2 regions of the Geobacillus sp. Manikaran-105 genome follow, and region 2 is predicted to be linked to the other one. Evidence: riboswitches for the same ligand, from Rfam matches in the RefSeq annotation. Region 2 holds a riboswitch; the other holds the start of a gene.

Region 1 (4,764 bases), on a different contig from region 2:
CATACGGCGCAAATTGTGTCATTGCGGAAACGGAAAGGATGGTAAAAAGCCGCCGATTGGCGGCTTTTTTTACTCGATCGGCCGCACCGCTTGGGGCGGCCGATATATAGGCTCGCTCCGGAGAAAAGCCGCCTTTGCGCGGCTTTTTTCAAAAAACGTGCTGGACAAACATTTTTGTTAAACGAAAGCATACAGTTATGCTATACTGACAAATATTAAGGGACACGAAATACATATCGTACAAGGGGGATCGGTATGAATGCGCAACAAAGGCAAGTTGTTGCGGAACAGAAAGAAAAAATTTGGACGCGCAATTTTATTTTGATTTGCTTGGCCAACTTTTTCATTTTTCTTGGATTTCAAATGACGCTGCCGACACTGCCGCTGTTTGTCGAACACTTAGGCGGCAACGACCAGCTCATCGGCCTTGTCGTCGGGATTTTCACTTTTTCCGCACTTCTCGTCCGTCCGTTTGCCGGCCATGCGCTTGAGACGCGGGGACGGCGGTTTGTCTTTTTGCTTGGGCTGCTCATTTTTGTCGTTTCGGTCGGTTCGTACAGTGTCATCACCAGCATGCTTCTTCTCTTTTTGATGCGCGTCGTCCAAGGAATTGGCTGGGGGTTTTCGACAACGGCGTCCGGCACAGTGGCGACGGACATCATTCCGGCCAGCCGCCGCGGGGAGGGAATGGGTTATTACGGATTGTCAGGAAACATCGCCCTCGCTTTCGGTCCGTCGCTTGGGCTTGTGCTTGCCGCTATGATTCCGTTTAGCCATTTGTTTCTGATTTGCGCTCTGCTTGGCGTTGCTTCCGTATTGTTTGCGGCGGCCATCACCTATAAAAAAGTGGAGGGAAGGCCGCGCTATGAGACGAACAAGTGGGACCTTTACGAAAAAACGGCGCTCGTTCCGTCCGTGCTTCTCTTCTTTTTAACGGTGACGTTCGGCGGCATTGCTTCGTTTTTGCCGCTGTATACGGCGCAAAAAGGGATCGGCGGTTTGCAGCTGTATTTTTTGCTTTATGCGCTCGCCCTGATGGTGACGCGCACGTTCGCCGGCCAGCTGTATGACCGGAAAGGACATCGGGCTGTCTTTCTCCCAGGTGCGGGGCTCATTTTGCTTGCGATGCTGCTGCTCGCCTGGCTGCCGGGGGAATGGGCGCTGCTTTTGGCGGCAGTATTGTATGGCTTCGGTTTTGGCATGGTGCAGCCAGGGCTGCAGGCGTGGTCGGTTGAGCGGGCCCCTGTTCATCGGAAAGGAATGGCGAATGCAACGTTTTTCTCCTTTTTTGATTTAGGCGTTGGCATCGGGGCGATGGTGTTTGGCCAAATCAGCCACTGGTTCGGCTATCCGAGCATTTATGTAGCCGCCGCCGGTTCGGTGCTTGTTTCCATGCTCGTTTACTTGAGCGTGCTGCGCAAAGAACAACCTCTTCATCCGCGGCAAGAAAGAAACGCTTAAGGTTTGTCCTTAAGCGTTTTTCTTTAGCGCCGCGAGTGCACTTCGTAGATGGCAAATTTTAAATAGTCGCCTTCATCGGCGGCAAGCAGTTTCGGGTGGTCATAGCCGGCGCCGTTCCAGTACACTTGGCGGAGCACTTTTTTGGCGTCAAACGCCGCATCGGCGATCATCTCTTGGAACATGTGCGGGCGAACATGGTACGAACAGCTCGACGTGACGAAAAAGCCGCCGTCTTTGACGAGTTTTAACCCGTTCAAATTGATGTCTTTATAGCCGCGCAGCGCTTTTGGCACCGCGTGGGCCGATTTGGCGAACGCCGGCGGGTCGATGATGACGACATCCCACTGTTTGCCGGCTCGCACCGCTTCGCGCAAGTAATCGAATGCGTTGGCGACGACAAATTCTACATTTGTGAATCCGTTTAAGGCCGCATTTCGTTTTGCCGTCTCAATTGCATGCTCGGAAATGTCGACGGCGGTGGCATGCTTCGCTCCGTACAGGCAGGCGTTCAGCATAAATGAGCCGGTATGGGTGAAACAATCAAGCACCGTCGTCTCCGGGCCGATGAGCGGGCGGAGGGCGGCGCGGTTTTGCCGCTGGTCGAAGAAAAAGCCGGTTTTTTGCCCGTTTTCAATGTCGACAATGTATTTCACGCCGTTCTCCTCGATTTCCATCTCCGTCTCCGCTTCCCCGTACCAAAACCCTTTTTCCTGTTTGAGACCCTCAAGCTCCCGCACGGACACATCGTTGCGCAAATAAATGGCCCTTGGAGCGAACACGTCAAGCAAGCCGCGCAAAATCCACTCTTTGTGCACTTCCATCCCGAGCGCCAAAATTTGCACCACAAGCACGTCCTCATATTTATCGACGATGAGCCCCGGCAGAAAATCGGCCTCGCCGTAGACGGCGCGGCATGAACGGACGCCCGGGAGCATCCGTTCGCGATACGCCCAGGCGCGGCGGATGCGGTCGATGAAAAAGCGCTCATCGAGCTCGTCATCCGGGTTTTGCGTCAACACCCGGACGATGATTTGCGAGGCTGGATTGATGTAGCCTTTCGCCAACCAGTACCCTTGATGGTTATAGACATCGACAAAATCTCCCGGTGTGATGTCACCCTCGATACGGTCGACTTCGCTCTGAAAAATCCACGGATGGCCTTGTTCGAGCCGTTTTTTTCGCTGCCGCTTCAAGATCACTTTCGCCATCAGTTCCAACTCCCATCCGGTAATCAATCGTTGCGCTTTTATCATAGCGAATTGCGGAGCGCGGCGCAATGACAGCCGGAAAAAAAGGTTGACAACCGATGCGGCCGTGATATGATAAATGTAAAGAAAATTTCATCACGATCAGACATCCACTAGGGGGGCCTGTAAACAGGCTGAGATCAAAGTGTGACTTTGAGACCCTTAGCACCTGATCTGGGTAATGCCAGCGTAGGGAAGTGGAGGAGCTGCAGGCCGGCTTTGGCCGCATTGGAAAATCTGTATGCTCGCGCCGCTTTCTTTACGCGAATCGGTAAAGAAGGCGGCGCTTTTATTTTGGAAAAAGGGGGAATACGAATGTCGTTTGCAAGGCGCGTGCGCCAAGCGGCCGATCCGATCTGGCAGGCGAGTTTCCGCCATCCGTTTGTTCAGGAGCTTGGCCAAGGGACGCTTGCGCGCGAGAAGTTTCGCTATTACGTGATGCAAGATGCCTATTATTTGCGCCATTTTGCCCGTGTGCAGGCGATCGGGGCGGCGAAATCGCCGGATTTGGCGACGACGGCCCGGTTGGCGCACCATGCCCAAAGCACATGCGAAGCGGAATTGTCGCTTCATGAAACGTTTGCCGGACTGCTTGGCATCACCGAAGAGGAACGGGCTGCGTTCATGCCGGCGCCGACGGCTTACGCGTATACATCGCATATGTACCGGGCGGCGTATGAAGGGCATTTGGGCGATGTCATTGCCGCGATTTTGCCGTGCTATTGGCTGTATTACGAAATCGGTGAGCGGCTGAAAACGTGCCGGCCGAACGATCCGATTTATGAAAAGTGGATCAGTACATACAGCTCCGATTGGTTTCGCTCGCTTGTTGAGGAGCAGATCGACCGGCTTGACGCCATTGCCGTTGCCGTGACTGAGGAGGATCGGCGCCGGATGGAACAGCATTTTTTGATCAGCAGCGACTATGAGTATCAGTTTTGGGAGATGGCGTACCGACTGGAGCGGTGGCCATCGGCCGAGCTCGTGAAGAGCCGGTGAAACGGCGACAACACGAAAGGAAGAGTTTTCATGGGAACAACATCGAAAGGGTTGAAACTGGCCGATATTTTAACGACGATTGTGATTGCCGTTGTGTTCGGCGTCATTTACAAAGTGTGGGGGCCGTTGTATGAAGTGGTGAAAGTATTCGGGTTTCATGCCGATCAACTGATTTATGGCATGTGGTTTATCGCGTCGTCGCTTGCGTATTTGCTGATCCGCAAACCGGGGGTGGCGCTGCTTGCCGAGATCGCGGCTTCATCGGGCGAGTTGGTGATGGGGTCGCAGTGGGGGCTTGAGGTGTTGATTTATGGGGTTGTACAAGGGCTGTTTGCCGAGCTTGTCTTTGCGGCGTTCCGCTATCGGCGGTTTGACGTGTTTGTCGTGTCGCTCAGCGCCGTCGGCGCGACGGTCGGTTCGCTGATCATGGACTTTTACAAAGGATATATCGAGGCGCTCGCCCCGTGGAACATGGCGCTCTTTTTGCTGGCGCGTTTTGTCGGCGCCGTTCTTATCTCCGGCGTGTTCGCCGTTTCGCTGGCCAAGGCGCTTGAGAAAACCGGGGTGACGCAAATGTGGCGGCCGGCTTCCAAAGAGGACTATGATGCGCTGAACCGGTAAGGGGAATGACCGATGAAGCAAGCCATTGTCATCGAACAGCTGCGCCTGAAGTTTCCCGGGCATAGCGACTTATTGTTCCGCGATTTGTCGCTGTCCGTTGCTGCCGGGGAGAAAGTGCTTCTCCTCGGCCCGTCTGGATGCGGCAAGTCGACGCTTTTGCAAGTGATGGCCGGCATCATTCCCCACTCGATCGACGTGCCGATGAAAGCCGGGCGCCTTGAGCGGCCGGAACGATGGGGATATGTGTTTCAAGATCCGGATACGCAGTTTTGCATGCCGTATGCCGATGAGGAAATCGCGTTTGCCCTCGAAAATCGAAGTGTGCCGCGCCGCGAGATGCCCGCCCGCATCCGCTTGCTGTTGGACCAAGTCGGGTTGGCGATCGAACCGCACACCGACATTCATACGCTTTCCGGTGGGATGAAGCAGCGGTTGG
Region 2 (4,764 bases):
GGAAAAAATATACGACCGCTTAAGCAAACTCGATGAAGTGAACGAACTGACGACCGATATTTCGGAAACAGTCGACGAAATTCAAATCAAAGTCGATCGCGAAAAAGCGCTCGCGCAAGGGTTTACTCCAGCGCAAGTGGCGACGATGGTCAACGATATGACACGCGGTGTGACGGCGACACGCATGCTTGATAAAGAGTCGAATTTGTACAACGTTAACGTCGAATACGACGAATCGGTGAAAAACTCGGTCGACAATTTGAAAAAACTGCTGATCAAAAAGCAAGACGGCACGTTTATTCCGCTTGGCGACATTGCGGATATTACGATCGGGAAAAGCCCGGTTCAAATTCATCGCATCGATGAGCAATACGCCGTTCAGTTTACATTAAAATACAAAAACACGACGAATTTAGGGGAGATGTCCGCGATTGTCGATAAAGAAATCGCGAAATTGCATCTTCCGGAAGAGACGGAAATCGTCTTTGGCGGCGACCGCGAATTGTTAGAATCGGCGTTGGGTGATTTGCTGCTTGCCTTTGCCTTAGCGATTACGTTCGTGTACCTTGTCATGGCGGCGCAATTTGAATCGCTGAAATATCCGTTTGTCATTATGTTCACCGTGCCGCTGATGGCCATCGGTGTCGCGCTTGGCTTAATGGCAACGAAAACGCCAGTTAGCGTTATGGCGATTATCGGCGTCATCGTGCTTGCGGGTATCGTCGTCAACAACGCGATCGTGATTGTTGATTACATTAATCAAATGAAAGAAAAAGGTTTGGCGAGCTACGATGCGATTGTCACATCGGTGAAATTGCGCGTCCGTCCGATTTTGATGACGGCCTTGACAACGATTTTAGGGTTGCTGCCGCTGGCGTTTGGCATTGGCGAAGGAGCGGAAATGAACCAGCCATTGGCCATCACCGTCATCGGCGGCTTAATTAGCAGCACCTTTTTGACATTGTTCGTCATCCCTGTCGTATACAGTTTGTTTGATAAGGAAACGAGAAAAATGAAGCATAGCGGTTAAAGAAAACGATCTCCCAGCCTCGATTGGGAGGTCGTTTTTTATGGAAACGTACAAAGGAATTTCATATTATATGAAGAAAGAATTGTAATACATTTCCGTTTTGCACTCCGCAAAGTGCTACTTGCTTAGAAAAAGCGGAGACATTACTATATAAGTTGAAACTTTGTTTTACATCCAGTAGAACGCCCGCTGCATTCTATCAAAATGACTTGTTATGAAGGAAAACAGAATCGAACAATCGGAAAATCTAGAAAAAAGGAGGAGAATGGATTGTCGTTAAGCACTTATATCATTCGCACAATGTTCGTTGTCATTCCTGGCACAGCGGCGATCGGCATGGCCACATGCCTGGTCAACGGCATTCGCGGGGCGGCATTTTGGTGGACGCTTGTTGCTATGGTGCTGTTTGGCGCGATGCTCGGCTTCGTTTCGGCAACGCTCAACTATCGACGGTTTGTTGCCCCGATTGCCGTTATTAACGAACATTTAGGCAAGATGACAGGCGGAGATTTGACGGTGCGCATACCGCTTGATCGCGTGCAGCAGCTGCGGCCGATTGCGGCGTCGTTAAACGATATGGCAGACGCTTGGCAAAGTGTGATGGGGCAAATCCAACATCATGCCGAAGAAGTAGCGCAATATTCTCAGCAGCTTGCCGCCGTTGCTGAACAGACGACGAAAGCGACAGAGCAAATTGCGACAACGATGGAAACGCTTGCGGCAAGTGCGGAGGAACAGGCCGATGCTGTCCGCACCACCGCCGCGTCCGTGCATGATATTTCCCAAACATTGAGCGACGTCGCTTGCCATACGAAAGATGTGGCGCACCGCGCCGAGAAAACGTCGGCGAAAGCAGAGGACGGCAAGCAGTCAATCGGACAAATGTCCGAGCAAATGCAGTTCATTTACGACCACGTTCAAGCGCTTGGCCAGGTCGTTCAAAGGCTCGGGGAGCGCTCGAATGAGATTGGACAAATTACGGAAGCGATCACCGGCATTGCGTCGCAGACGAATTTGTTGGCGCTCAATGCCGCGATCGAAGCGGCGCGCGCCGGCGAGCAAGGGAAAGGGTTTGCGGTTGTCGCGGATGAAGTGCGCAAGCTCGCAGAACAATCCGCGCGCTCCGCGCAACAAATTTCCGAGCTGATCGGTTACATTCAAGAAGAAACGAAGCGGGCAGTTGCGTCTGCCGAACAGGTGATCGCCGAAGTGGCGAAAGGATTGAACGTGGCGGCGGCATGCGGCCAATCATTCGCCCATATTCGTGAGGAGGTCAGCCAAGTGAGTCAACAAATTGGACAAGTCTCATCCGCCATCGAGCAAATGAAGGAGCATGCCCGCCAAGTGAACGACGCACTCCAACAGATGACCAATATTGTCGAACAGTCAGCGTCCGGTGCGGCCAACGTATCGGCAGCGACGCAGGAACAAATGGCTTCCGTCGAGGAAATCGCCTCTTCGTCGACATCGCTCGGTCAGATGGCGGACGAGATGCGGGCAATGCTGAAGAAATTTTCTGTGTGAGTAAGGAAAAGGACGCTTTCTTCGAGAAAGAGGGGCTTTCAAACGACGTGTGGGAGTCAACGTTTGGAATAAAATGGTTTGCATCTTTGCCAATTGCCTGATAAAATAAAAAAAGTCAGTCATCATTGTGATACGCTCATCTGCTAGGGGAGTCCGAGAGCCGGGCTGAGAAAAGAACGCGATGAAGTTCTTTGACCCTTTGAACCTGATCTGGGTCATGCCAGCGTAGGGAAGCAGGCAGCGGGAACAGATGGACGCACAGGCTGTTCATTTGGCCTTTTTGCCTTGATCGGGTTCCGTTCGTTTTGCGGAACCCGTTTTTGCGTAAATATCCCCCGTTTTTGCCTCTCTTTTGCTGGTGCGGCTGCAGGTCTCAACCACCATTTCAAAGGAGGAAAGCCGCATGGAAAACATCCGCTCGTTCATGTCATTTCCAGCTAGCCGCAAGGTGTACATTGAAGGATCGCGCAAGGATGTGCGCGTGCCGATGAGAGAGATCGTGTTGTCGCCGACGAAAACGCCGCAAGGAACGGTGGAAAACGAGCCGGTGCGCGTCTATGACACAACCGGTCCATACACCGATCCTCATTTTGAGCCGGACGTCGAAAAAGGATTGCCGCCTCTTCGCCGCAACTGGATTGTTGAGCGCGGCGATGTCGAAGAAGTGAAGCCATCAGCGACCGCCGGCGTCCGCCCGCTGCCGTTCGTGCGCCGTCCATTGAGGGCAAAGCCCGGAAAAACCGTAACGCAAATGCATTATGCCAAACGGGGAATCATCACACCAGAGATGGAGTTCGTCGCCATCCGTGAACGAATCGACCCCGAAATCGTTCGCCAGGAAGTAGCGGCCGGACGGGCGATCATTCCGGCGAACATTAATCACCCCGAGAGCGAACCGATGATCATCGGACGTCGTTTCCATGTGAAAATTAATGCCAATATCGGCAACTCGGCTGTTTCTTCATCGATTGAAGACGAAGTGGAAAAATTGCTTTGGGCAGTGCGTTGGGGCGCCGATACGGTCATGGATTTATCGACCGGCAAACACATTCATGAAACGCGCGAGTACATCATCCGCAATTCGCCGGTCCCCGTGGGAACGGTGCCGATTTATCAGGCGCTCGAAAAGGTAGGAGGGGTGCCGGAGAAGCTGACATGGGACGTGTACCGCGAGACGCTCATCGAGCAGGCTGAACAAGGAGTCGACTACATGACGATCCACGCCGGTGTGCGGCTTCATTACATTCCGCTCACCGCCAACCGGACGACCGGAATTGTCTCGCGCGGCGGCTCGATCATCGCCCAATGGTGTTTGGCCCATCATGAAGAAAACTTTTTGTATACGCATTTTGAAGAAATCTGCGAGATTTTGAAACAATACGATGTCGCGATCTCCCTTGGCGACGGCTTGCGCCCCGGCTCCATCGCCGATGCGAACGATGAGGCGCAGTTTGCCGAACTGGAAACGCTTGGCGAGCTGACGAAAATCGCCTGGAAGCATGATGTGCAGGTGATGATCGAAGGGCCGGGCCACATTCCGATGCATAAAATTCGCGAAAATGTCGAGCGGGAACAGGACATTTGCCATGGAGCGCCGTTTTATACGTTAGGGCCGCTTGTCACCGACATCGCGCCGGGATACGATCACATCACGTCGGCGATTGGCGCCGCCATCATTGGCGCTTATGGAACGGCGATGCTTTGTTACGTAACGCCGAAAGAGCATTTAGGGCTGCCGAATAAAGAGGACGTACGCGCCGGGGTCGTGGCCTATAAAATCGCCGCCCATGCGGCTGATCTGGCGAAAGGGCATCCGGCCGCCCAGCAGCGTGACGATGCGCTCTCGAAAGCGCGCTTTGAGTTTCGTTGGAACGATCAGTTCAATTTATCCCTCGATCCGGAACGGGCCCGCGAATACCATGATGAAACATTGCCGGCTGAGGCGGCGAAAACGGCTCATTTTTGTTCGATGTGCGGGCCGAAATTTTGTTCCATGAACATTTCACATGAACTGCAACGGAAAATCAAAGAGGAGGGGATGAAAGAAAAAGCGCAACAATTTATTCGGCAAGGGTCATCGCTGTATCAATGACAAGAAGCGGGCTGCGATGCTCGGCATGGTGGAGAGGATATGGAAGTTCGATCAACGGAAAAAGCATGAGCTGGAAAGCGCTCAGTGCTGATCGAAGCAGCGGAGGGGGGCGAACGTT

The links. A riboswitch is a leader RNA that binds a small molecule or an ion and turns the genes downstream of it on or off. The one in region 2 is predicted to bind thiamine pyrophosphate.
Region 1: linked by a shared signal. The riboswitch ahead of tenA (thiaminase II) and the one ahead of thiC (phosphomethylpyrimidine synthase ThiC) in region 2 are both predicted to bind thiamine pyrophosphate.

Annotation. Positions count from the first base shown of each region.
Region 1 covers NZ_PIJG01000016.1:28,164-32,927, forward strand. Annotated here, with positions in the region: gene CV945_RS06740 (YfiT family bacillithiol transferase) at 1-45, shown strand, start outside; gene CV945_RS06745 (MFS transporter) at 256-1,461, shown strand; gene CV945_RS06750 (class I SAM-dependent rRNA methyltransferase) at 1,485-2,669, opposite strand; TPP riboswitch at 2,814-2,921, shown strand; gene tenA (thiaminase II) at 3,024-3,707, shown strand; gene CV945_RS06760 (ECF transporter S component) at 3,738-4,328, shown strand; gene CV945_RS06765 (ABC transporter ATP-binding protein) at 4,341-4,764, shown strand, end outside.
Region 2 covers NZ_PIJG01000032.1:6,740-11,503, forward strand. Annotated here, with positions in the region: gene CV945_RS10465 (efflux RND transporter permease subunit) at 1-1,030, shown strand, start outside; gene CV945_RS10470 (methyl-accepting chemotaxis protein) at 1,301-2,554, shown strand; TPP riboswitch at 2,690-2,803, shown strand; gene CV945_RS17075 (hypothetical protein) at 2,822-2,980, opposite strand; gene thiC (phosphomethylpyrimidine synthase ThiC) at 2,958-4,646, shown strand.